Regions from separate parts of the Paenibacillus sp. FSL H3-0286 genome, predicted to be linked through region 2. Evidence: a T-box and tRNA genes for the amino acid it is inferred to sense, from the RefSeq annotation. Region 2 holds a T-box; the other holds one or more tRNA genes.

Region 1 (10,998 bases), 2.8 Mb from region 2:
AATGAAGACCATTCTCTAACGTTACTTGCTCCAGCTGCGAAATTCTTACCTTTTCAATAATACATTGCTGTGGCAGTGTAGCTTTGCCATAATAATTCAGCTGGTCCCATCTTACCACAACATACTGCTGTCTCTCTAGATCACTGTAGGTAGTAAAAGGTAAATCCCGGCGATGCTCAGCTCCTGGAATCATGTAACCCGCCTCTCGCAAGGGCTCCACGGGAATTAAGAACCCCTTAGTGACAGACTGCGGCCGGTTGTTGTTACGTCTTTTCACATATTTATTATACAGATCGTAAGCAAACATTGCCCAGATGATAAAGAACAAAATCGAACGCAAGTAAACGATTATAGCTAAGCCACCCACCAGACCCACAAGCCACAGCCAGCGCGTAACTGCGGTAGCAATACGTCCACCGTCTAGCGGATGGATTGGCAGCAGGTTAATCAAATTAAGCAATAAGCCTATATAAGCCAGGGAATAAAGAAGTGGACTATCCATATAATATGCCGCTCCAAACACAGCAGTAGCCCCAATAGTACCCAGAATCGGTCCGCCAAAAGCAACATACGCTTCTGTCTTCGCATCCAGCGGATGTTTTTTCATAGTAATTAACGCGCCTAAAAAAGGAATAAATAACGGAGCGCTGACGGGTAGCCCGATCCGCTTAGCGGCTATAACATGTCCCAATTCATGAACAAGCAAAAGCAGGACAATACCTATAGCAAACCCCCACGGATAAATCAAAGCATATGCCCCTATCGAAACCATCATGGAAATTAACGGCCCGGCAATTTTACCTATTTTCAGCAGAGACAAAATCGCCTTTCCTTTTAACAGGAGCATGGCGGCTCCGCCCCCCAACCATTTCAGCGGAGTAGAAGTATTCTTTTTCTGCTCATTTTGCATTTGCGGCAAGATCACAAGCTCCTTTATCTTTCAATTTTAAGAAACTACTGTACAGTTCCATCTATCTTATCATAGAAGCATTAAGGATATTTCTACAGTGAGCCCTTCGGAAAGTATACGACGCAACTTTTAGAAACGTTTCAGCGTCAAACCAACTATCATGGATAAATTTTACTGCCAGATAAAGAAAGGGTTGGTTAATATGCTCTCTTTTCACTCCAAAGCTTGGTTATCCGTCTTAATGCTCTCAACATTTTTACTCCCTGCCACCATGTCAGCAAGCTCTTCATTAACTGTATCGGTGTCCTCTGCGCTCACCCAAGCTTCCTCTGCTAATACTTCGCAAGTATACTACCAATTTGGCATTCCTGGTGGAAACATAGGCGGACCTGCGCTGCTCAAAAATGGTGTAATCTACGTAGATGTTCGGGGGATCGCTGAACAAGCTGGCTTAAAAATGGAATGGGATAAATCCGGCAAACGTGCTCTGTTCAAAGGCTGGACTAAAAGTTTTGCTGTTCGAATCGGGAGTCAAACTGGCGTGCTTGACGGGAAAGCGGTAGATCTAGGAGGAATACCTTTTAAATCCAAAGAAGATGGGATATATGTGCCGGCCCGTTTTATCGTTAAGGCTTTCGAAGGCAGCCATCTCCGTCTGGACTCCACAACGAACACACTTTTAGCAGATGATCTGAAGACCTACAATGTTTTCACAGAATCCTTTGGAGGGCGTACCTATACGCTGGTCAAAGCTAATGGTGATTTATATGTCTCACAAGGCAAGGATACGGTGATAAAACTCACTTCACTCCAAACAAACTTTGACTGGGCAGGAATGAAGATCGAGAAAACGGCGGGGGGTCTGCTAGTCATTAAGATTATTGATTCCTATGGAGAGCCTCATATTAATACACGCGAAATCACACTCATATTCAAAAATGGTGCATTACTACGCAAGGCCACATTCGCTTACCAGTTCAGAGGAGATGCGGATTTCAAACCTTATGATGGCAACCTCATCTTGCATGATGGTAATACCTTACGTTTCATCCAAGACGGCACAGGCAATGTAATAGATACTCTTGATCTTGTAAAGCTGGGTGGCGAGGAAGATGCTTACTATGTAGAAAGCATTGATAAAGAAATCATACTGCTTCGTGGAAATCAGAATGGATTGCTAACCTTAATCGACCGCCAAACAGGCGAGCGAACCCTTTTGTATAAGGAGCTACTCACAGCAAAGGATCAGGAATATGCGGAAAATAACGATGTTCCTTTTAAAGGAGATACTTTGAAATTCGTAAAACGGAGCGGTGACAAATTGTATTTTATAAATGACTCCCCGCTTACTGGCAAAAAAGAAGTTATCTACTCCATTGAAGCTCATTCCAATAACTCCAAGAATAATACTGATTAGAAAGTACAGCACAAGCATGTGTATAGATTAAAGAACTAATCGAATCCTCCTCAGTGATTATCCCTGAAAATTAACCTTCCTACATATAGGCAAACGCCGTGAACGTTGTAGGCAAAGGACCATAGACTGTTATCAGGATTGAAACATTCGAGGAGGATATCCATGGAATCAAATACAAATTTTCATCAACAGGTCGCTTGGAATTGCATGAATAAATATGTAGGTATAGTAACGACTGATGGTCAATCCTTTGACGGCTTCATCGCTCACGTGGATCAGAACTATATCACCCTAGCGGTTCCCAGCAATGAAATGGTCGATCGTATGAACGGAATGCCTGCCGAGCAGTCGAACTATAGACAATTCGGGTTCCAGCCCGGCTTTTACCCAAGACGCCGCTTCTATCCACGCCGTATCCCTTTTTTCGGAATAAGCAGTCTATTTCTACTCCCGTTTTTTATCTGACTCGGTGCAGGGGGATGAAGGGTCATCCCCTTTCTAGCTATTTAACTACTTAATCGGAGAAAATTAAGAAGTAAATACAACTCTACATCTATATTGATTATAAAAAAGAATTGCCATCCTACTCTATCGTATGGTATTATAAATTTCGTCGCAGGACGGTAGCTCAGTGGGAGAGCACTATCTTGACAGGGTAGGGGTCATGGGTTCGAACCCCATCCGTCCTATACGGTTTTATAAGACATATCTCACAGAAATCCCTTATTATATAAGGGTTTTTTGTTTGTTTATTTATACTAAACAATTTGAGAAATATTGCTCTTTGATAACTGGGGGGCTTAACAGGGGGCACATAATACTGCGCAAAAGTTTTTCCTTAATGCAACATTCAATTAATAAAAAATGAGGGGCATTGTTTCGCCCCCCAATTCTAACCACCTAAGTACCATTTCACAAAAGATCTTTTAGGTATTTTATATAATTTTCCGACTCTTATACTATAAAATTGTTTTGATTCAATTAGATTATATGTAGAATTTTTACTCAGCCCTAAAAATTGTTGGATGTCTATTGGATTTAGCGGTTCTGGTAAATTTCTTAATCGCTTTATTATTTTTTCATCTTTTATTAGTTCGTCCATATCTTCCTCTACTTTTCATTTACTTTTCTTCAATTACAAGTTCTAGACGTCCCAATATGAGGCTTTAAAAACTATATTGAACAAACATAAACTTAATCACTCTAAGCATCATAGCAAGCCTCTGAGAACGTCTAGGAGGCGTTAGGAGCCCTGTGCTTTCATATAAGTTTTAAAAAAATAATTGATTATCTGAATTTTTTAATCGCTTCGGATAAAAACTGCTTAATGTGATAATGCCAATTAACCCTCTTCTTGAAACCCTTAATCTCTATACCGATCTCTTCACAGATACCAATTGGAATACTCGATTTATTTACTTTGCTTATATATTTATGTTCTTTGATCTGATTTTGAGCCACATTCTGATAATCAACGAATTCTTGTATCGGGACAAAGAATACTCGATTCTCTGGCTCCCTGAAATTCATGACAAATCCTGAAATTACATCTTCGTATGTACTTGCTTCTAATAATTTATCAATTTGATGTTGTTTGATAATACTTTCATCAAAACTAAACCTGTTTTCTTTTGTTGATTTAAGTTCGAGTGCAAACAAATGAGATCTTGCAAACATCATGCAATCATAATCATTTTTGGTTACCTTAACACGTTGACGTAAATCTGGCGGAATAAAAACATCCTTTATTCTAGTGAAGAATATTTTTTCACCACATTGTTCTACTGATTTTTGAAGATTGTCTTCAAAAACTTTGCCTTCTTTCTTTTTCACAACCATTCTTTCATAACCTCTAACCGTTCATCCAACGCCTTAGTCTCTTTGTCTAGTAATTCCTGATATCTACCCTCAACAATGAATCCATCCTTATTGTACTCTTCCAGTTTCTTAATCATATGTATTTTCAATTGTTCAACTAACCAAATATTATGTCCTACTAAATTCAATAAATCACTCCTCTTCTAATATAGCAGTCGTAGCATCAACTGCTTTTTTGATACATGTTCGTTCGTCATGTACACTCATCCCATAAATGTTTAAAATCTCACCAGCAGCTACTTCAAATGAGTAGATAACTTCATCACATCCTGAACAAGTTGAGTACTCAATCACCTCCTTTTCTTGTGGATCAGGGAAGGTGTGTCGGTGATAATCTGATGAAAATCTATCCGCATTGTAATTAGTTTGATTATTTTTATTCATATTCGTTCGTTTCTAAGAGGTTTAATAAAGCTTGGCTTACCACTTGTGTGTAGTAATCATCTGTAAGAGGACGATTTAGTAGTTTTTCAATTGATGGTTTTGATAATTTATCAATGTTGGTTTGCATTCTTAGTCTCCTTATTGATGTATTTTGTGTAACCAGTAATCCAAATTTCTAATTCATCTGTATCTATATATCCACCATTACCATCAGGAACAGATTTAAATTTCTTTTTATGCTCAGTTATTTCAATCAAATCACCTATGTTTATTTTTAAACTCTTATCTTTTGTATTGAACGTCTTTCTATCCATCTTGAACATTATATTTTCTCCGCTTCTCACATTATACAAATAGAGTTTTGGAGAGTATTGCGTATTGATGTCAGTTACCACACACCAGGAAGAACTAATATTAGGATATTTCACATCTGCGTAGCCCATATGCTCAATCTGAGTCATTACAACATCATTTGGTAATAGTTCAGGGAATCCATCTTGTTTCAACCGTTCTTCAATTTCTTTAAGTTTCGCAATTCTTACGATCAATGTTTTTTCTACATAACTAGACTTATATTTATATTCTCCATTAACAAATTCATTGTACAGCTTGGTGAGAAGTCCACTATGGCCGTACATATCGAAATAGTTAAGCTTAATCAGAATTTTAATCTGTCTTGCATCTACAGATGTATTTTTAGTTAAATGAATAAGTAAATCGACGAAACTGTTATATGTATTTTTACTTGCTTCGTAGAGATCTTCGGCAACTTTTGCACTCATATATTTGATACCAGATATATCCGCAAATATCGAATTTGTTTCTTCATCGGCAACAAAACTTCTGTTATCCTTCCCGAATTTTACACCTCCATCTTTAATGCCAAACCCTCTTTGCATTTCATCTTTGAGAAGTCCTATTTTATCTTTGTTCTTTTTCTCTGCAAAGTGCCTAAGAAGAGATTCATAAAAATAAATCGGATAATGACTTTTCAAATAAGCACAATAAGCAGAATCAAGGGCATAGCTATAGGCATGCGAAGCATTAAATCCGTAGCCGCTTGAATCTTCAATAATTCTCCATACACGATCACTCATTTCTAGTGCTTCTTCATGAGTAACTGTTTCTCTCTCCATGATTTTATCACTAAATCCCTTAAGGAAACGATCCTTCAATGGTCTAACTACTGCTGGTTTTTTCTTGCTGATTGCTTTGATAATTCCGTAAGTTTCATCTGATGGGAATCCAGCATATGCAAGAGTAGCCATAGTTTGTTCCTGATAAAGCACAAAAGAGTTTTTCATTTCCTCAGTTTGAATAAGATCATCGAAACTGCTGATACCATATGAAAATGGTTTTCTACTTTCGAATGTATGATACATCGATTTGAATGATGGGCGAATAGCGGCGATAAAAGCAGTTAGTTCTGAAATATTTTGAGGTCTATATTTTTTTGCTTTCTGTGTTGTTGAATACTTTTCAACTTGGTTTACTCCAACAGTGAGTCCATTTGCATAAATATCCCATACCTTTTTATTGTCTCTTATTACATTAAGTAACTCTTGTTCTGTATGGATGGACATTCCGATTCTTTTATATGTATTATGTGTTGTCTTTACAACATCTACTTTCAACAAGTCATTCTTAAGGAATTTATTTCTTTCTGCTATTTCACCATCGATTAAACATGCTAAAACTTCTTTTTTTGTTGATTCGCTCTTTAGCATAATAAGTCCAATTTCTTCTCGAATATTTCCTTGATACAGAAGATGCGCACAAGGGTGAGGCTTCTTATCTGATATAATTCCAGTATATTTTTCGCTTTCCTTAATTAGATGATGATACTTTTCTTCAACAAAATCATATACATCAATCAAGTCTTTTTCATCGTCTTCGGCATACTTTAATTCATTTTCGTATTTTTCCAATTGCTTAGATATTTCGTTTGCAATTTCAAACGGCAAATTCTGAGATTTGGCATACATTTTAAATCCTGATTTAATCTTAAACGTTCCATAGGCAATCATCGGAAAAGCATGCCCCTCACCCAATATTGTATTCTGCGCTGCGATAAAAACTTCTGGATTGCCTAAATTTAAATCCAAGTCAGGCAAAGATTTCGTTTGTAAGATACGACTTTCGCTCATAAATCTCTCAGGATATAAATGAACTGGGGCAGAAATTCTATCTACTTTTGAAAATCCTAAAAGAGTATTTGTATAAAAAGATACGCCAGATCCACGACCAGTAGAAGTTATTATCCCACCGTTTTTCACAGCTTCTTTCACAAGTTCATAGTCGATAAGAAAATAATCTGCCATTCCGGTATTTACTACAACTTGACCCTCTTTTCTGATTCCATCAATATGTTCAGCATGTTTTTCTCGGGGAATTAATTCTTTTGCTTTTCTCCATTCATCATTCAGTATCATTTTATACTTATGATCACGTTGTTCCTGTGTAAGTTCAGGATACAATGTAGGAAGCTTAATATCTTTGCTGAATACCTTAATAATGTTTGAATCATAATCATCAAAATCCATGAATAAGAGCGTGTTTTGGATTGCTCTATCTATTTGACCTTCTGATAATACTCCTTGGTCTACGAAGCGCTGCCTTAGTGTATCTCCGTCTGGATAGTCCATAAACCATCCTTCCTCATTCTCATAGACAATACCTTTTGCTTCTAGAACATCATCTCTATCCTTTGCTTGTTCAGGATAAATAAAGTGGCTGTCACATCCAGCGATTAGTTCAATATTATGTTTTGAGGCAAGATCAAGTATTCGCTTATGTAGTTGTCTTTGTGGATCGGTATGGTGTGCCTGAACCTCTAACATGAAGTTTTTCCCAAAGTATGAGTGCAAATCAGTAACAATCCTATCAACATCTTCATACTGCCAAAAAGCAATACATGCCGATGTTACAAATACCTCGTTAGGGTCTAGTGTGGATATTAAATCTAAATCAATACGAGGTCTGTAATAGTATCCAGTCTCATTTGCTTCAGATAGAATACGATTAATATCGCGTCTACCCTTTTCCGATTTTGCAAATAGGCACATATGTCCGTTTGTTTTGTCTTTTTCGAATCTGTCTTTAACCCAATATGCTTCAGTACCAAATATAAACTTTAAATTTTCTTTCTTCGCTACATCATATGTATCAAAATATCTTCCTTGGAATCCGTGTTCCATGCTACAGAGAATTCTGTGGTCAAGTTCTTTTGACCGTTTAACATAGTCATCAATTTTTACTGAGCAGTCGGGCACATATATGTTCGAGTAATCTCGATGATTATGATAATTGCAATAGATGCACAAGTAGTTAACGACTCCTTTCTTTATTTCTTTAAAATATTTATTTGATCAAAAAATATATATATATTTCTATATATCCTTATAAATCAACGTTTTAATCCTACTGGATTTAAATGTTTTCCTTGTAAACTATGTATAGAACAGGTTTTACCCCGTTCTCATATTCCTTGTAGAAATTCATCTATACTTTTATTAACTTCCTCATCTGAAATAAATTCTTCATCCGTTTCTAGCTCATAGATAGGAATTTCAATGCTTAAACTTCTTCTTTCGTTTTTGATCCCAAAAAATAAAAGACGTAATGCTTCTCTTACAACATCACTTTTATCTTCATGTTCTGGTAGCTGCTCAAAAGCTTTTATTAAATCCCTATCTTTCACAGGTCTTAGCCTTGCTCTTGCCACTATCTCCATAGACGAGCACCAAGCTTTCCGTATCCATTCAGTTGAGATAATTGATTGAACAGAATCTTGTTTGGTAAGTCTAAGTACTCATAAATGAAATGTGCAGCACCTCCACCAATTAGATAGTAGTCAAAGGTAATGTTCAAGCTTTCTATTTCATTCTGTATTTGCTGTGCCAATGCTCTAAAAGCCTTGTTTACTAATTTCTTAATACTTTTCCCTTCATACGATCCTGATATGACATATGGATCTAACTCATACTTAGCTGGAGATCTTCCAATGTACGCTTGAAGATAGCTTTGCAATAATTTGTAGGCATTCTCTACACCCAATAAAAGTGCGGTTGATTCTTTCATAATCTCCATCTTATCTAATCCAAGTAATCCCAACGTATAGAATCCAAGATCAATAGTTAATATTTTTGATTTAGCTATTTTGTGTTTTTCAATACTACCATCTGTCTTTAATATGTAATCCATTGCAATTCCATAGCCTTGTGGAACAACCTTACAAGCATTGATCGACAATTTAACTTGTATATTTTTATTCTTACCTTTACGAACAAAAAATCCGTCTGTATCGTTAAGCTTCATTATCTTTTGTTCGAACTCATCTTTTTGTTTAAAATAAAAATTTAGTGGCAGACCAGTCAACAAGTTAATTGGATTCGACCTAGCAAGCGTTCCTATTGCTGTCTTCAAAATCACATCACTAGTTCTAGCTTCTGACTTGTTGTTGTTCATAGAAAAGTATTTAATATCGCTATGTCGTAAAGCTAAGTTACCTACAAAAAGCTCGTCATTATATACGTAATCGTCTGATCTGATGTTCATATCAAACATTGGTTTAGCCTCACCTATGATAGATGGTTGTAAATACGATCTTTTATCATTCCTCCCCTTCGTCCAACTAAAACCAAGATCTAACTCGCAATTTTCAATCATGATACAATCCTCCTATGTGTATAGGTTTGGCTTATAGTGCCTACTTGTGTATAGTTGTAGCCTCAACATCACATATGAATTGTATCATAATTAATAAATTTTGTATATGTTTATTAATGTATTTTTCATAATGAAATACCTAACATTACATCAGTCCGCACATCTAGCATAGATTTCCGATAGTTCTTCAAACCACTGACGATCTTGCATATGTATTGATAAATCTATTAATTCCATTACCTCTTGCTTAGTCAAATAAGAAGAGTCGTCATATTTTACTTCAGCCTTAAAAGTCACTAGATCATTGTAATTCGTATCATGGGGTAGGTCGGCAACATTGTCTATGTATACTTGTAAATCGATTAATGCTCCTTGATATTCATCATGAAGCAATCCCTTGATTTCACTCAGTTTGAGGCGTTGCGGTATGTATCCTGCATATTGAAACTTTACTATATAGTCATGAAATGTCATTCGCTTAGTAACAAAATTATATCTGCCACTATTCATATCCAGACTTACGAATACATTTGGGGGTTGACTGAATTTTAGATAATGCTTTCTAAGTTGCTTCTGAATTATCATTATAATATCTTTATTATTAAGATTGATCATATGTATTATCCTTTTCATTAATTTAAGTATTAGGGGCTTTCGCCCCCAATAGACTAATCACTAATATTGTCTGTTTTATATGAAGTAGAACGTCCTGCCGCTGGTATATAAACTGTTGTACGACTCTTATGTCCGAATGTTGTTCCTTCTTTATATACTGGAACTTTTTTAGCCTTTGTTTTGATTGTGTTGATCTGCATAGGTTTATACCATAACATATGAAGTCTAGCACAAATCATTTTATCATTCTTTAACTTTTCCCATCGATCCGCATAACATATATCACCTAATTGATCGATTGTAGGATTATTAATATTCCTCAATTCAAGTATTTTTTTAAGGTTTTCAAAAAACATTTTAAACTCTTTTGCGTCTGGACTGAGTACCATCATACCTTTTACTAAAGATCGAACATGAAAATAGTATTCTCTTTCATTCATAAAATTCTCAACTATCTGTGTGCCAGATTCTACATCTATGTTACCTTTTACCACGCCGAATCGAATAATGCATGTTGATCCAACGCTAAGATATCTATCAGTATTGGGGTTATGAATAATGAAATTATGTTTTAAATGAGGATTGCCGCAGAGTTGACATATATTTGAAAACCCTTCAGAAGCCTCATTTTTATAATCGTTTAAGTTCCATTCGAATCTAGCCTTATCATATTCACTTGATAAACTGTTCTGACTTATAGCATTGATAGTAAACTGCGTTGGGTCGCACATCTTCTTGTGGGGGTCAATTTTAATAAACTTGAGCTTTGGTTTCTTTTGAGTGTACTGAGCTATAATACATCATCTCCCTTATGGAACAAATGTTCCTTTTTATCTAGCAGGGATATGATATCATATATTTCCAGTTGACACAACATATATTATCTTAAAATAATTTTACACACAACATATTGTGTATAACTATGAATAAGTCCGATGAAAGTAAAGTTTCATTTGTCTTTAATGATTTCAAAGTTCCAATAAACTGTCTTCTTCTGCTGATCTACAGCTACATAAATTTGATGAATTTCTTGATCTTGATACAAAAGACGATTATGTATGCACACTTGTTCAAACTTGATCATCGGGATCAACTTATATGCTATTCTTTTACCCTCAAAGAATTG
Region 2 (10,998 bases):
AATTATTGGAACGGCAAAGCTCCAAAATAGTGTTCTTCATATCTTTATCTATATGACTTAAGTTCGAGAAATTCCGCAGTTTATGTAAGGGGCGCAGCATTGGCCTCCAGGTCGTATAATCTTCATTAATGTTATGAACCGTAAGTGCCGTCCGCTCATTTATAGATACGGTTTGGTTGGCACTGCCGTACGTCAGCAAATCTATATCAAATTTCCCAAGCAAAATCTCGAGAATACTCCCTGTTCTCATTTCTCCTTCTAGATCCTCTGCGCTTTGATTCTGGGCTGATAGGAACAGCATTCTTTCTCGCATGACTCTGGCTCCTTGTATTTTGTAATAAAAACCCCCATCTACTAACTGAAACTTTAGATGCAGTTCAATAGTAACTCATTTCACTTAAAAGTTTTGTCGATTTATAGGAGAAGTCTAAAATTTTTTAAGTTTTTTTCTGAGTTTCCAGAAATTCATCACGATTTCCCCTTATAAAACGCCACATTTTCTAAAATATAGACTAAAACCCCTTTTTTGACGCCATACATAATCATGAATTGCTCTATGGATAGAATTCGTAATCGTTAGGTAATATGTACTACGACTCTTTGCATACAAAAAAAGCATCTCCCTCGCTTAATGTCGAAAGGAAGACACTTTAGTTGTCATAGCTTCTAACTACACAGTTCCGGCCCTTTTTCTTAGCCTGATACAATGCAGTGTCACTAAGTTTGTAAAGAGTGTTCAATGCGTATCGTTCACCTGAATCCACCGTGATGATGCCAACACTTATCGTGTAATGCAAGGGCACACCATGAATGACCGCCCCTGTAACCGCTGTGCGCATCCGCTCTGCAATCATATCACTGTTTTGTTCATCGGCTCTATGCAGCAGCACAGTGAACTCCTCACCACCGAATCTTCCGAACAGATCACCATTGCCAAGCTGCTGTTTTATTTTATGAGCCAGATCTTTTAGAACGTGGTCGCCGGTATTGTGGCCGTAGGTATCGTTTATGCGTTTAAAGTGATCCACATCCAGCAGTAAAAAAGAATACGGCAGCTTCTTCATTGCTGAGGCAGCTATTAAAGGCCGGGCGCGCTGTACAAAGGATCTGCGATTCAAAATACCTGTCAACACATCATAAGTGGCCACCCGTTCCAATTCTGTAAAGGAATCCTCCCTATAAAGCAGCATGATTCCTGCAGTTCCTAAGAACATAAGCAAATAAATCCCCAGATAAAAAAATATCTGCAGCCAGTGAGAGGTCTGTGCATTCCATCCTAACATCGAATAAAACGGTTCAAGTCCCTTGCTAACCAGCGCTAAAATTACAACAAAGTACAACAATCCTATGGTTCGCTGGAGAGAGGTCTCTCTAATCTTCACAGCTAATATATAAGCTGGCAACGCTAAGATCATAATCCCAAATAGACAAGTTGCAGCCATAACCAACCGCTCATCTGGCATAATTATATGCAGTAGCACTACGATGACAATGGATACTCCGAACAGGATCGTATAATATCGTTCAATCCTACTCCCAAAAACTCTGAGAAGCATCAGAAGCGCTAAGCTTTCCAGCGTACCTCCAGCTAAAGCAAGCAGCATACTGATTGGAATGGGAAGTCGTGAGTCTGTGAAATCATTCAGCAAAAGGAGAATTAAAGCTGCCAGCTGCAAATATTTTGCCGTGACAAACAAGGTAGAAGTCCGTTCCTGCGCGTAACGCAAACGATAGACGACAATAAGCAATACCGTAAAGGATTGCCACATAAAGAGGCAGACCAGCAGTGTCTTGAGATCCAGATGCATGTTAGTGAATTTCACCCCCTGTATTCTCTAAGCTCAATAAATATAATTGTATCTGACCACTCGGTTTCTTCCTTCTTGTTTGGCTTGGTATAACGCTTTATCGCTCAGCTTGTACAGCTTATTTATCCAAATCTCCTGATCCGGTATGATTGTAATTACACCTATACTAACTGTATAGCCTTGTAAAAGTTTTTGTGTAGGCGTCTTCATTACTGCCTTTCGTAACACTTCAGCTTTCCGGTCACAGCTAGCTTCATCCAGCCCGCAAAGGATAACTGCAAATTCCTCGCCGCCCAGCCTGCCAAATAAATCGCTGTTTTCGAGGTTGTCCTTAATCGTCAATGCGAATTCTTCCAGAACAACATCGCCGGTATCATGGCCGTATGTATCATTGATTTCTTTGAAATGATCCAAATCCAGCAGCATAAACGAAAAGTACTCTTGCTCAGCAACTGCCTTCTCAAGCCGAACCTCAGCTTCCTCAAGAAATGCTCCACGGTTAAGGATTCCAGTCAGATCATCGTAGCTAGCGATTCGTTTCAGTTTTACAAAGGAATGCTCGTTAGAAAGTAGAATAAAGCCTGCGGCTCCCACAATCAACAATAAATACATCCCCAGGTAATATAAATACTGCGAAAGATTAGTTGTGAACACGTTCATCTCTGGCTCCCAGATCAATGCAACAATCGCGCGGAGCAGCATAATCCCTGCAAAAGCGTAAAACAATATTCCGAGTATCTTCTGAAGAGGGGTGCCTTTGGGGTTCACCGTGAGGTGGTAAGCTGGATAGACAATAAACAGTATTGACCATAATGAGGTACAGGCTATGCGCCAGCTGGAATGATGAAAGAAGATCGCAACAATACTAAAAGTAATCGAACTAAGTATGGAAAGCGTTATGTAATACAACTTTATCCGCTGACCAAGGATTCCCATCATCAGCAATAAAGCAATAATCTCCAGACAGCAGCCTAAAAGAATCAAAGCGTTGCTAAGTGGAATGGATAAAGCGCGGGGGATATGACCCCATAATAATAATGAACACCAGAAGAGCAGCTGCACCGCCTTGGAGCGTATGAATAAGGTGGATGCCCTGTCTTTAGGAGCGCTCCTCCGGTAATTGGTTATCAGCAGCAATATAAATAGATTTCCAAAAATAAATAAATACACTAACGTTTTGATATCAAGCTGGGAGTCCATGAGTCACCACCTACACGGAAAAATTGATCCTCTACTGACAGCACTATAGCACTCAATGGCTGGTTCAGCAAATACCCTATTTATTTCATTTTTTAGAATGTACATACACCGCTTAAGTATACAAAAAAGCACTTCCCCCTGCACGGAGCTCGGGGGGAAGTGCTATGGTCAAGAGAATATGAATATTCTCGTGTAGGCCTGTGTTTGTATTAACGCTTCTTCAAGCCGTCCGCCAATGCGTATCCAACCTTCCAGATATCGCCTGCGCCCATCGTAATCACTAGGTCACCTGGGGCAATACGAGGTTTCAGATCAGCAAGCACATCTTCTTTGGTTGGCAGATGTCTTGCACCAGCGTTACTGTTCTGCACAATAAGCTCAACCAGCTTCGCAGATGTAACCCCCTCAATCTGCTTCTCACCTGCCGGAGAGTAGATGTCGGTGATGATCACCTCATCTGCTTCGCTAAAGGCGCGGCTGAAGGCATCTAGCAGGAAGAACGTACGTGTATACCGCTGAGGCTGGAATACGGCAATAATCCGTTTCCCCGTTGCCTTAGCAGCACTGATTGTCGCCTGAATTTCAGTTGGGTGATGCGCATAATCATCGATGACCAGAATGTCATCGACTTCTCCGAGCACTTGAAAACGGCGCTTCGCACCATGGAATTTCACGATCGCTTCAGCGATTTTTTCAAAAGAGATTCCTGACTTCAAACAAGCGATAACCGCAGCCATTGAATTATACAGATTGTACTGGCCTGGCACGGATAGTTCAATTTGTCCCAATACTACGCCATTATGGTTCATCGTATACGAAACCTGACGGTCGCCAAGAACGATGTCTGTGGCAATATAATCTGCAGTCTTCGACTTGATGCCGTAAGTAATCACCTTACCTGACACTTCAGGCAATAAAGAAATCACGTTCTCGTCATCTGCACACACAATCGCAGTGCCGTCTTCACGGGTCTGGTTCATAAACTGTACATAAGCAGCCTTGAGACGGTTAAAATCTCCGCCGTAATTCTCCAAGTGATCTGCTTCCACATTCGTGACAATTCCAAGCCAAGGGTGATAGTGCAAGAAAGAGCCATCACTCTCATCCGCTTCCGCCACTACATAATCGCCTTGTCCTGCCTTTGCATTCGTACCGACGTTCATAATCTCTCCGCCGATAATATACGTAGGATCAACTTCACACTCTTCCATTACAAGTGCGATCATAGAGGATGTAGTTGTTTTACCATGCGCTCCGGCAACAGCTACCCCTTTACGTTCGTTCAATAAACGGGCTAACATTTGTGAGCGGTGCAGAATTGGAATCTTAAGACGCTCTGCTTCCACCCATTCCACATTATCGCTGGACAAAGCCGTAGAGTACACGACCAGATCCGCACCTTTTACTTGTTCTGCTGTATGCCCAATATAAATCTTGGCACCTTTAGCAATCAATTTATCCGTCAATTCTTGGGCAGCCACATCGGAGCCCGTAACCGTATATCCCATTTCTAGCATTACTCGGGCAATCGCGCTCATACCGTAGCCGCCGATCCCTATAAAATGCACACGTTCAGTAGTATCCAACAGTCGTCACCAGCCTTTTTCAGTATCGGGTTGCTGCAAAAGTGTACCGCGCACGTCAGAAATCAAATACAGCGTACCAGATACGACGGCAAGGTCATCCTCCGCTGTAATCGACTTCAGTTGTTGCAGCGCTTTTCCCCAATTATGTTCTACTATGATTACCAAGTTTTCCTTGGCATATTTATCCCGCAGACTTTCTGCGATAACCTGCAGATGCTCCGCGTCCATTTTGTTCTGGAAATCCGGTTCGGTCAGGATGAGCGTATCCACTATAGGCAGTATATGCTTAAAGTAGGATTCATGATGCTTATTTGCCATCATTCCCATAAGTAAATTTAATTTACCGTATTTATAGAGCTGTGGCAGGCTTTTGGCAAGGCTCTCCGCGCCTTCCGGATTATGTGCTCCATCCAGTACGATCCTCGGAGATTTACTTACCTCTTCCAGCCTTCCAGCCCAAAATGCATGACGCAATCCTTCCAGAACATCTTCATCCTCTAGCATGAACGCCATATACTGGCGCAAAACTTCAAGAACCATCATGGCTCCCGCCGCATTGCTAATCTGGTGTTCGCCTTTCATCACAATCCCAAGTTCAAGCGAACGGAAGGGACCCTTAAAGTTAAAGGTCTGCACATCCCCATGGATTCCAGTAGCTTCATAGCTAAAATCTTCTCCGGCAAGATAAAGAGTAGAGCGGCAAGCCGCCGCTTTCTCCTTGAGTACAGCCACGACTTCCGGTTGATTTACGCAGCTAACAACTGGTACACCGGGTTTGATAATCCCGGCTTTCTCCATTGCAACCTTCTCAAGCGTATCTCCCAGAATATCCATATGGTCATGGCCGACATTTGTAATCACCGACACGATCGGAGTAACGATGTTCGTTACATCCAGCCTTCCCCCAAGCCCAGTCTCCCATACGACAACATCCGGACAAGAAACACCCGCAAAAAATAGAATGGCCACAGCTGTAGTTACCTCAAACATCGTTGGTGAGCCAAATTCCGTTTCTGCAATCTCATCTACCAAAGGACGAAGGGTATTCACTAGCTCAAGAAGAGTTTCTTCAGGAATGTCCGTATTATTATATTGGAACCTGTTCGTGAACTTCGTAATATACGGAGACGTGAAGGTGCCGACGGAATAGCCGCTTTGCAAAAGTGCGCTTGTCAAAAAAGCACAGGTGGAGCCTTTGCCGTTCGTACCCGCCACATGAATAAATTTCAGCCGACGGTGCGGGTTTCCCAGCTTGTCCATCAACATCTCAATTCTGTCTAAACCTGGCCGGATTCCAAAAGGAATCAGGCCCTTGATCCAGTTAACCGCTTCGGTATATGTCGCAAGAGGGGCGGTGCTCCCGCCCCGATTTAGGTCATCCATGTCTCTTATCCTCTCAGCTCTGCTATGCGGGCAAGTACTTTCTCACGTTTGGCGGAATAATCCGCCTGCTTCGCCTGCTCCTCTTCGATAACTTTTGCGGGAGCTTTGGCCACGAAGCCCTGATTGCTCAATTTTTTCTCTACGCGTTCTACTTCGCTGTTCAGCGTCTGCACTTCTTTTTCCAGACGAGCGATTTCTTGTTCAATATCAATCAGCCCCGACAAAGGCAGAAGCAGTTCCGCTCCCGTTACTACAGCGGACATTACCTTGTCTGGCGTTTCCGGATTCAGGCCAGCTTCGAAAGAAGAGGTATTGCAGAAACGTCCGATGTAGTTGTCGTTACGAGTAATGATGCTCAGCGTTTCCTCATTGCTCGCTTTAATAATCAAATCAACCTTTTTGCTCATCGGTACATTTACTTCAGCACGGATATTACGAACTGCCCGGATTACATCCATCAGCAGGTTCATTTCCGCTACCGCTTGCGGGTTCTCCAGAGCAGCATCATACTCAGGCCAAGCAGCCAAAGTAATTGTCTCTCCTTCATGCGGCAGATGCTGCCAGATTTCCTCCGAAATAAACGGCATAAACGGATGGATCAAGCGCATCGTGCGGTCGAGTACATAAGCAAGTACGGACTGTGTCTTCGCTTTGGCTGCGGCATCCGTTCCGTAAAGCGACAGCTTCGCGAACTCAATATACCAGTCACACAAATCGTCCCAAATGAAGTTGTACAGCTGGCGGCCGGTCTCGCCGAACTCGTACGAGTCAATTAGACGCGTAATTTCACGAGAAGTTTCGTTCAGGCGGTGTAAAATCCAACGGTCAGCCGTAGTTAGCTCACCAGTAATGTCAATATTCTCGAAGCTAACTCCTTCAAGATTCATGAGGGCGAAGCGTGACGCATTCCAGATCTTATTAGCGAAATTACGCGCCTGCTCTACCTTTTCCCAGCGGAAGCGTAAATCCTGACCCGCTGTGCTGCCGGTAGAAATCATATAACGCATAGCATCTGCGCCATACTTCTCGATAACCTCAAGCGGATCTACACCGTTGCCGAGTGATTTGGACATTTTTTGTCCTTCAGCATCCCGTACCAAACCATGCATCAATACGTCCGAGAATGGTTTCTCTCCGGTGAATTCCAGTGCCGAGAAGATCATCCGCGCTACCCAGAAATAAATAATATCGTAGCCTGTTACAAGCACATCGTTCGGATAGTAACGTTTGAAATCTGCACTGTCTTCATTCGGCCAGCCTAGGGTTGCAAACGGCCAGAGGTTGGAGCTAAACCAAGTATCCAGCACATCCTCGTCCTGTTTCAGGTCGGTTAAGCCGCTGATCCGGCGCGCTTCTTCCTCGTCATTCGCCACAACCAGCTCACCGGTAGATTCAGAATACCAAGCCGGAATACGATGTCCCCACCAAAGCTGACGGGAAATACACCAGTCGCGTACGTTTTCAATCCAGTTCAGGTAGGTTCTCTCGAACCGTTCAGGTACAAAGTTAACCCCATTACCATCCTTCTGTGCATTGATGGCAGCTTCGGCGAGCGGCTGCATCTTCACGAACCATTGTGTGGACAGGTAAGGCTCAACAACCGCTCCTGAACGTTCACTGTGTCCAACTTGATGCACATGATCTTCAATAGAGATCAGAACGCCTTGCTCCTTCAGATCCGCCGTGATGGCCTTACGGCATTCACTCCGGTCTTGACCTTGGTAAGGTCCTGCTTCTTCGTTCATCGTACCGCTCTCATCCATTACGTTGATCTGCGGCAAATTGTGCCGTTGACCTACCTCGAAGTCATTTGGATCATGAGCTGGCGTGATCTTAACCGCACCGCTGCCAAACTCTTTATCTACATACTCGTCAGCGATAATTGGAATCTCCCGGCCGATAATCGGCAGGATCAGCGTTTTACCAATCAGATCTTTATAACGATCATCCTCAGGATGAACAGCAACTGCCGTATCACCCAACATCGTCTCCGGACGTGTGGTCGCTACAGTGATATGTCCGCTGCCATCTTTAAGGGGGTAACGCAGGTGGTACAGATGACCGTTAACTTCCTTATATTCAACCTCGATATCCGACAACGCCGTACGAGCCGCCGGGTCCCAGTTGATGATACGTTTACCGCGATAGATCAAGCCTTTATTATAAAGCTTAACAAATACCTCGCGAACTCCCTTCGACAAACCCTCATCGAGGGTAAAACGCTCGCGGGAGTAGTCAAGGGAAAGTCCCATTTTTGCCCACTGCTCATGAATGGTGTTCGCGTATTTGTCTTTCCAATCCCACACCTGCTCCAGGAACTTCTCACGTCCGAGGTCATGTCTGGAAATCCCCTGCTCGCGCAGCTTCTGCTCTACCTTCGTTTGTGTTGCAATACCTGCGTGGTCCGTACCTGGCAACCAAAGCGTATCGAAGCCCTGCATCCGTTTAGTACGAATCAGGATATCCTGTAATGTGAAATCGAGCGCATGCCCGATGTGCAGCATTCCCGTTACGTTTGGCGGCGGGATCACAATGCTATAGGCCTGAGCATCCGGACGCTGGCCTGCACGGAAATATCCGCCCTCTGTCCAGTAGGAATACCATTTCTGTTCTGCTGCCTTCGGATCATACGTTGTTGGCATCTCGTTTTTAGATTCATTCGTAGCAGCAGCATCTGCCGCTGTTAGATGGTTTTGGTCAGCCATTCTCTGATACCTCCACTAGTTTACTTGTAGTTGCTTATAGTTGTTAATAAGTTGCTGTATAGAGCACACAGGTCTCTGAAAAAAACAAAAAGACCCCTCGTCTCAAAGGACGAAAGGTCATTCTTTCGCGGTACCACCTTTGTTTCGCGCCAATGAAAAATAAAACTACACTTCTTACCCTACGGATTCAGAAGCTTAGCGCGACACTCGTACAGATAACGGCTGCTACCGGCCACAACCTAACTTATCCTTCACAGGTATGAAGATAAGCTCAGAAGGGCGACTCCGGGGCGACTTCGGGGGCTGTTTCCTACGGAATGTCACAGCACTTGCAATTCCGCTCTCTGAAGGGCTGACCGCCTACTCTTCCCGTTCCCAGTCTTTACTTAGATATTGCTTACTCCATAATACATTTTGAGCCCCCCCTAGTCAACCTGGATACGCCTTTGCAGCGGGACTTTAGGCTGAATTTCGACTTATTTCTTCTGAAGCATCCCTTCCAACAATGAAACAGCAAAAATCCCGATCCTAATACCTGATCGGGATTCACCTATTCATGTGTGTACGCATCACGATTCGATTACGGGATGTACAACACTTGACCTTCCTCTACACTCTGCCCGGATAAGCGATTATACATTACCAGCTCCCGCGCACTTAGCTGATACTTCTCTGCTATGGTATCCAGTGTTTCTTCACGCTGCACAATACACAGCCGAACTTTGCGGAACATGTTAGCTCCATCCGCGCTGGCAATGAATCTGCTCTTCCATTCCGTATTATTGCCAACCTCTGGAACGTCCACTGCTGCAGATGTGTTTGCATCCGACTGCAGAGCTTCCTGCTCTTTACGGACACGACTGGAGCTTAGTAAAGAGGAGAAGGTGAGATGTTCTTTTTCCGGAATTTCTGCTTCTTTTTTACTACCCAAGGCGATCTTAAGATCTTGTTTCTCCTCATGAGAAGCCACACTCTCTTGTGAAACAAAAACTTCGTTCGCATTCTCATTAATCGGCGCAGTATTCTCTTCTTGCTTAGAAAGCGCATTATTAGCCTCATTTTCAGAAGCGAATACAGGGATATCCTGAATTGCATCTGCACTAACGGCTGGAACAGCGGTCTCTCTAGGAGTAAAATATTCCTCTGCCGACTGTTGGTTCTCTTCGCTCACATTGCTTGCTTGATTCAGCTGAGACACCTCAACCTCTTTGTTCTGGGCCTCGGCTTTAAACCAGTAATCGGATAAACCCGCTTTAGCATCGTCAACTTGGGACTCCAGACTATGTGTCCGTGCTTTAGCTCCCTTGTCCTTCTCCTGACCGGATGAGAAATTGACTACAGGGGACGTATGAGCGACTCCAGTAGAGACTAATGATTCTTCTGTTTCCTGTTCATTCGCTTCGGCATGCTCATGTTCTTCTACAGCAACCTGTGAGGCATCCTCACCGAAGGTCCACTGAGAATTTTCATAAAGTGCATCATTTTCCTGTTCTTGTAGCTCCGTAGTAGCTTCTACCCTGTCATCATTCACAGGAGAATAGGCGACTGTATACTCCTCTTGCTGCCAGGCTGGTTGAGGTTGAGGGTCCGCACCACCGATCCCCCGCAGCGATAATACGCCTGTTATATTCACAGTGCGCATCGTGAGCAGATCGATATCAAAATTCTCAATCTCTACCCCAATATCTTCAATCGAGCTGACGCGTGTAAGCGGAACAGTGATTTCCACGGGAATGGCATGCTCCAGACGTTGTGTTCGGTCATCTTCACTCCGGTAAAGCCCGGTAAGCAACAGCTGACCATATAACTCGGCACGATCCTCCCGCTGAATCACCTGAATTTCCGGAAGTAGTTCAACCTCCTCCAGCTCAGCTATTCCCGGAAGCTCTTCCGAAAGGTGAATGCGTTCGTAAATATCAAACCGCAAGCCGTGGGACTGATCAAACACGGGATATGTCCTCCTTCTTGGCATAATCTAACCCTGAGACAGGCCCAGAGCATAAGCCCAAAATGTTACTCCCCACATGTATATGCTTCAAACAGAGAGGCATGACAACTTTGGTAGTACTAACCGGACAGGATGCTAATAAATTTCATGAATTTAAGAGCTCACCAAACCTTCAGCCTGCTGATAGATGCACTACTTCGTAAGAACAAAGTATTATATGCTGCTTTTATTAATAAGACATGGATAGATGTTTTTTTTCTGAAAAAATAGAAAAAGAACAGCAGAACCAGCTTTTGCTGATTCTACTGTTCCTTAGCCACTTACGTATCTGTCAGGGTGCTTCAGACAGCAGCTCTCGCAGCTGCAGC

What was found. A T-box is a leader RNA that pairs with one kind of tRNA and senses whether it is charged. The one in region 2 lies ahead of MHB37_RS25525 (valine--tRNA ligase), so its partner is inferred to be a tRNA-Val.
Region 1: it has a tRNA-Val gene. The T-box ahead of MHB37_RS25525 (valine--tRNA ligase) is inferred to sense a tRNA for this amino acid. The anticodon was not compared.

Annotation. Positions count from the first base shown of each region.
Region 1 is NZ_CP150285.1:2,907,500-2,918,497, reverse strand. Features, by position in the region: gene MHB37_RS13050 (site-2 protease family protein) at 1-910, opposite strand, end outside; gene MHB37_RS13045 (copper amine oxidase N-terminal domain-containing protein) at 1,113-2,327, shown strand; gene MHB37_RS13040 (hypothetical protein) at 2,490-2,792, shown strand; tRNA gene MHB37_RS13035 (tRNA-Val) at 2,945-3,016, shown strand; gene MHB37_RS13030 (helix-turn-helix domain-containing protein) at 3,220-3,429, opposite strand; gene MHB37_RS13025 (Holliday junction resolvase RecU) at 3,615-4,160, opposite strand; gene MHB37_RS13020 (hypothetical protein) at 4,157-4,333, opposite strand; gene MHB37_RS13015 (hypothetical protein) at 4,338-4,589, opposite strand; gene MHB37_RS13010 (hypothetical protein) at 4,582-4,716, opposite strand; gene MHB37_RS13005 (PHP domain-containing protein) at 4,700-7,912, opposite strand; gene MHB37_RS13000 (hypothetical protein) at 8,068-8,322, opposite strand; gene MHB37_RS12995 (hypothetical protein) at 8,313-9,257, opposite strand; gene MHB37_RS12990 (IDEAL domain-containing protein) at 9,408-9,872, opposite strand; gene MHB37_RS12985 (hypothetical protein) at 9,926-10,603, opposite strand; gene MHB37_RS12980 (hypothetical protein) at 10,822-10,998, opposite strand, start outside.
Region 2 is NZ_CP150285.1:5,688,928-5,699,925, forward strand. Features, by position in the region: gene MHB37_RS25500 (glycosyltransferase) at 1-313, opposite strand, end outside; gene MHB37_RS25505 (GGDEF domain-containing protein) at 651-1,808, opposite strand; gene MHB37_RS25510 (diguanylate cyclase) at 1,842-3,008, opposite strand; gene murC (UDP-N-acetylmuramate--L-alanine ligase) at 3,218-4,594, opposite strand; gene MHB37_RS25520 (folylpolyglutamate synthase/dihydrofolate synthase family protein) at 4,601-5,977, opposite strand; gene MHB37_RS25525 (valine--tRNA ligase) at 5,983-8,682, opposite strand; T-box leader at 8,785-9,068, opposite strand; gene MHB37_RS25530 (LysM peptidoglycan-binding domain-containing protein) at 9,263-10,630, opposite strand; gene MHB37_RS25535 (RluA family pseudouridine synthase) at 10,962-10,998, opposite strand, start outside.